DNA from 2 places in the Cohnella sp. GCM10027633 genome. Region 1 is predicted to be linked to the other one. Evidence: predicted binding sites of a transcription regulator. Region 1 holds the regulator's gene; the other holds the start of a gene.
The links. Region 1 encodes LexA, which represses DNA repair genes until DNA is damaged. Its sites were predicted from a motif close to CGAACATATGTTCG; they were not measured.

Region 1 (3,117 bases):
GCCGCGATATCGTGCTTATGCTCGAGGAGATGGGCTTCGAGATCGAAGCTTCCCATCACGAGGTTGCTCCGGGACAGCACGAGATCGACTTTAAATATGCGGACGCGATCAAAGCGGCCGACCAAATCCAGACGTTCAAGCTCGTCGTTAAGACGATCGCGCGCCAGCACGGTTTGCATGCGACGTTCATGCCGAAGCCGCTGTTCGGAATGAACGGTTCCGGCATGCACTGCCACCAATCGTTGTTCCGCGGCAACGAGAACGCGTTCTTCGACCCGAACGATAAGCTTGGTCTTAGCGCGATCGCTAGACAATACATGGCGGGTATCTTGAGACATGCGCGCGGTTTCGCCGCCATTACGAACCCGACGGTCAACTCTTACAAACGTCTTGTTCCCGGCTATGAAGCGCCTTGCTACGTAGCCTGGTCCGCAAGCAACCGGAGCCCGATGATTCGGATTCCGGCATCCCGCGGCCTTAGCACGCGCATCGAAGCTCGCAACCCGGACCCGGCCGCCAACCCTTACTTGGCGCTTGCGGTCATGCTGAAGGCGGGTCTCGACGGTATCGCGAACAAGATGACGTCTCCGCCGCCGGTCGATCGCAACATCTACGTGATGAGCGAAGAGGAACGGATCGACGCGGGCATTCCGAGCTTGCCGATCAACTTGAAGGAAGCATTGTCCGAGATGCTTCGCGACGACGTCGTATGCGAGACGCTCGGCGATCACGCGCTCAGCCACTTCTACGAGCTCAAAGAGATCGAGTGGGACATGTACAGAACGCAAGTCCACCAATGGGAACGCGATCAGTATTTGACGGCGTTCTAGAATAAACGCAACGCATAATAACCGGCCCCGCGGCGTCTTCGGACGTTCGCGGGGCCGGTTTCCGTATAGATAGGGTGAAATTCGCTAACGGATGTTTACGAACGCACCGTCTTGAGCGCGCCACTCCAGGCGACGACTTGGTCGAGCATGCCGTTCAAGTTCGTCAGGTGAAGCTCGGCGGGCTTGAACGTGCTGCCGTTCTCGAAGTCCGTGAACAGCGACAATGCCACATGGACGCGAACGTCGGCGATCGATACTTCGCCGAGAATGCCCCGCAGATGCTCGGCTGCGCGCGCGCCGCCTACGGAGCCGTAGCTGACGATGCCGGCCGCCTTATTGTTCCATGCGTCGCGAGCGTAGTCGATCGCGTTCTTGAGCGCACCCGTAATGCTGTGGTTGTACTCGGCGACGACGAAGACGAAGCCGTCGAGTCCGGAGAGCGTCGTATTCCATTTCGTCGCTTGCTCCGTGGCGTCCGTCTCGCCGAACATCGGCAGCTTGTAGTCCGCGATGTCCACGATCTCGTAATGCGCGTCGTTGCGCGCATCCGCGTGCTTCTTCACCCATTCGCCGACTTGAGGGCTAACGCGGCCTTGGCGGGTGCTGCCCAGAATAATTCCGATTTTCAATTGTGACATGTCGTCCTCCTGAATTGTTTATCGTTAAAAGCACGTTCGTTAAATAGTATGTCCAATCGTCATTACCCAGTATAAGCGACGTTCAAACGAGCAAGAAAAAAGGCAGACCCGTCATCTCCCGATGAGCGGGTCTGCCTTGTCGCCGAGCCGGCGAGCTTGCCGGCTTACATGAACGAGCGAATCAATCCGATGACTTTACCCAGGATGCTGACGTTCGGATAGCGGAGAGGCGACATGCTCGAATTCTCCGGTTGGAGACGAATATGATCGCGTTCCTTATAGAACGTCTTGACGGTCGCTTCGTTGTCTTCCGTCATCGCGACGACGATATCTCCGTTCGTAGCGTTCGGCTGCTGGCGTACGATGACGTAGTCGCCGTCGTGGATGCCGGCCTCGATCATGCTATCGCCTTGGACGGAAAGCATGAACACCGGTTGATCGCCGACCATCGTCGCCGGCAGCGGGAAGTACTCTTCGATGTTCTCCGTCGCCGTTATCGGCACGCCGGCCGTTACTTTGCCGACGAGCGGAATTTGGCGAACGGAGGCAGCCAGTCCGAACACGTTGTCGTCGTCTCCCAGAATCTCGATCGCGCGCGGTTTCGTCGGATCGCGGCGGATCAAGCCTTTCTTCTCCAGGCGATCGAGGTGGCCGTGCACGGTGGAACTGGATGCGAGCCCTACGGCTTCGCCGATCTCGCGGACGGAAGGGGGATACCCTTTGTCGCGCACTTCGTTCTTAATGAAGTCTAAAATGGCATTTTGGCGATTGGACATCTTGGACACGCCAAGCCCTCCCTATGTATCAGCTCATGATGACAAATTATAACACAGAACTCGAGTTCGCACAAACATTCGTTCCGCCGAACAAATGTTCCAAAATTTGTTGACAAGCACATATGTTCGTGCTAATCTGATACCAGAACAAATGTTTGGGGTGAGCGTAAATGGTACATACATGGGTATCCGGTTCTTCCGCAACTGCTTCAACGCTTCGTAACGGTACGGCTTACGCTAAGCCAGCATACGCGGGACGGACGGCGCCGCAAGCGCCGGCTCGTTCGCATCGCGGCTTAGGCATCGCGCGTTCCTTCTTTATACTGTTCGCCTTTCTGATTCTGTTCAGCGGATTCGCGTTCGCGCATACGTTCGCATCGGACGCCGAGGTTTCGCCGGCGACGGCAACGGAGATCTCGATCTCCGTCGATAGCGGCGATACGATCTGGGACTTGGCCGCTTCCTATAAGAAGGATACGATGGATACGCGCGACGCGGTGCATGCCATCAAGAAGCGGAACGGTTTGTCCTCGTCGTCCGTACAAGCAGGACAGACGTTGATTTTACCAGCCAAGATGTTGCCTTAATGCAATACGAACGCGATGCGAACGAATGTTCCGAGACCGGGGAAACCCGGTCTTTTTTGCGTGCCCGGTTTTCTTGACAACGCATCGCCGTTAATGTCAAAGTAGAGAAGATATACGGAAGGGAGTGACAACGCCATGGAAATGGAGAAGCTGATTGGGCGCATTAACGAATTGGCCCGCAAAAGCAAAGCCGAAGGCTTGACGGAAGAGGAAACGGTCGAACGCGATCGGTTGCGCAAGGAATACTTGGTCAACTTCAAGAACAACTTCCGGCAGCAGCTGGACC
Region 2 (3,117 bases), on a different contig from region 1:
CGAGCAGAACCGCTTCTGCGGCCGCGGAGAACCGCATTCCGCGCAGAACTTCTCGGCCGGCTGAAGGAGGTGGCCGCACGCGGCGTTGGAGCAGGCAACCCCGCCGGCCGCCGCCGCGGGAGCCGCCGTTTGCCCGGCCTGAGCTTGCTGCTGCGCTTGCGGAGCACCCGCGCCGGCGTTCGAGCCCGCGCCGATGTTCGGCTGGAACAGCTGTCCCATCGTTTGCCCGATCGCCATGCCCGCGCCCATGCCCGCTCCTAACCCGGCGCCTCCGCCGCCTTCGTTGTTCGCCGCGTCGCGGATCGCTTCGGCGGTCTGGAACTTCATGTAGTTGTCCATGTTGCCGAGCACGCCCATCGACGAGCGCTTGTCGATCATCTTCTCCACTTCCTCGGGGAGGGAGAGGTTCTCGATCGTCAGCGCCGTCAGCTTGAGGCCCATCGCTTCGAATTTCGGCTGCAGCCGAAGCGCCGCCTGCTCGCCGAGCTCCTCGTAGGAGCTGGCCAGATCGATCGCCGGAATTTTCGATTCCCCGATCAAGTCGCTGACGCCGGAGACGATGATCGATTTCAGGAAGCCGGCGATGCTCTCGGTCGAGAATTCTTTCCTCGTGCCGAAGATTTCGCGCAGGAACGCGGCCGGATCGCCGACCTTGACCGCGTAGCTGCCGAAGCCGCGCAGTCTCACGACGCCGAAGTCGGCGTCCCGCATCATGACCGGGTTCGTCGTGCCCCATTTGAGATCGGTGAAGTTCGCCGTGCTGACGTAGAAGACGTCCGCTTTGAACGGCGAGTTGAAGCTGTATTTCCATGATCTAAGCGCGGTGAGCACCGGCATGTTCTGCGTGCTGAGCGTGTACGTGCCCGGGCCGAACACGTCGGCGAGCTGGCCTTCGTTCACGAAGATCGCCGCCTGCGATTCGCGGACGACGAGCTTGGCGCCCATCTTGATCGCGTTGTCGTACGCCTCGAACCGGTGCACGAGCACGCCCTTGTCGTCCAGCCATTCGATGACCTCGATAAATTGCCCTTTAATGAAATCCATGAATCCCATCGCGCGTCTCTCCTTTTTCGGGTGGTCCTGTTCCTCTCTATTCAGTCTAAGCGATTCCGCGCATATTACAAGGTTTGCCACGTTCGTTTTGACGCGCTCCGCGCAAAAAGTTATAATAAAACGAGAACACACATTCGTGAAAAAACGACATCGGAGCGTTCATTCGAAGGGAGTTATGCCTAGCATGTCGGATACGGAAATAGTGAACCGCCCCTTTAAGCTCGTGTCGGAATATACGCCGCAGGGCGATCAGCCGGAGGCGATCCGCGAGCTCGCGGAAGGCATCGAGACGGGGAGAAGGCACCAGACGCTGCTCGGCGCGACCGGCACGGGCAAGACGTTCACGATCGCTCAGACGATCGCCAAGGTGAACAAGCCGACGCTCGTCATCGCGCACAACAAGACGCTCGCCGCGCAGCTGTGCAGCGAGTTCAAGGAGTTCTTCCCGGAGAACGCCGTGGAATACTTCGTCAGCTACTACGACTACTACCAACCGGAAGCGTACATTCCTTCGACGGATACGTATATCGAGAAAGACTCCAGCATCAACGACGAGATCGACAAGCTGCGCCACTCCTCGACGTCCTCGCTGTTCGAACGCCGCGACGTCATCATCGTGGCCAGCGTCTCGTGCATCTACGGCCTCGGTTCGCCGGAAGAGTACCGCGATCTGCGGCTCAGCTTGCGCGTCGGCATGGAGCGCTCCCGCAACGCGATCCTGCACAAGCTGGTCGACATTCAGTATCAACGGAACGATATCAACTTCACGCGCGGCACGTTCCGCGTACGCGGCGACGTCATCGAGATCTTCCCGGTGTCGCGCAGCGACCAGGCGATCCGCGTCGAGATGTTCGGCGACGAGATCGAGCGGATTACCGAGATCGACGTGCTGACGGGCGAGATTACCGGCACGCGCGATCACGTCGTCATCTTCCCGGGTTCCCACTTCGTGACCGGCGAAGAGAAGATGAAGCGCGCGCTCGTCAACATCGAGCGGGAGCTCGAGGAGCGGCTCGCCGAGCTGCGCGAGGACGGCAAGCTGCTGGAAGCGCAGCGGCTGGAGCAGCGTACCCGCTACGACCTGGAGATGATGGCCGAGATGGGCTTCTGCTCCGGCATCGAGAACTACTCGGGTCCGATGACGTTCCGAGAACGGGGCGCGACGCCGTATACGCTCATGGACTTCTTCCCGGACGACTATCTGATCGTCATCGACGAATCGCACGTAACGCTGCCGCAAGTGCGCGCGATGTACAACGGGGACCAAGCCCGCAAGACGGTGCTCGTCGACCACGGCTTCCGCCTTCCTTCCGCGAAGGATAACCGGCCGCTGCGGTTCGAGGAGTTCGAAGAGAAGGCGAAGCAACTCGTCTACGTGTCCGCGACGCCGGGGCCTTACGAGATGGAGCAGTGCCCGACGATGGTACAGCAGATCATCCGGCCGACAGGCCTCGTCGATCCGATCATCGAAGTTCGTCCGACGAAGGGACAGATCGACGATCTACTCGGCGAGATTCGCGTACGCATCGCGAACGACGAGCGCGTGCTCGTGACGACGCTGACGAAGAAGATGTCGGAGGACCTGACGGACTACTTGAAGGAAGTCGGCATCAAGGTCCGCTATTTGCACTCGGATATCAAGACGTTGGAGCGGATGGCCATCTTGCGGGATTTGCGGCTCGGCACGTTCGACGTGCTTATCGGCATCAACCTGCTGAGGGAAGGCTTGGACTTGCCGGAGGTTACGCTAGTCGCCATTCTCGATGCGGATAAGGAAGGCTTCCTGCGCTCGGAACGCTCGCTCATCCAGACGATCGGGCGCGCGGCGCGCAACTCCGAAGGTCGCGTCATTATGTACGGGGACAAGATCACCGAATCGATGGAGAAGGCGATCGGAGAGACGGAACGCCGCCGCGCGATCCAGACCGCGTACAACGAGAAGCACGGCATCACGCCTCAGACGATCCGCAAGAAGGTGCGCGACGTCATCGAGGCGACGAAGGTCGCCGAGCAGAAGAGCTCGTATTTGACGGGCAAGGACGACCTGGGCAAGTTGTCCAAGAA

Region 2: the regulator LexA is predicted to act here: its motif matches at 1,177-1,190, upstream of uvrB (excinuclease ABC subunit UvrB).

The regions. Positions count from the first base shown of each region.
Region 1 covers NZ_JBHTGV010000001.1:504,950-508,066, reverse strand. The annotation lists gene glnA (type I glutamate--ammonia ligase) at 1-830, shown strand, start outside; gene ACFQZG_RS02180 (NADPH-dependent FMN reductase) at 926-1,468, opposite strand; gene lexA (transcriptional repressor LexA) at 1,633-2,253, opposite strand; gene yneA (cell division suppressor protein YneA) at 2,415-2,831, shown strand; gene ACFQZG_RS02165 (DUF896 domain-containing protein) at 2,967-3,117, shown strand, end outside.
Region 2 covers NZ_JBHTGV010000009.1:25,547-28,663, reverse strand. The annotation lists gene ACFQZG_RS18935 (SPFH domain-containing protein) at 1-1,053, opposite strand, end outside; gene uvrB (excinuclease ABC subunit UvrB) at 1,238-3,117, shown strand, end outside.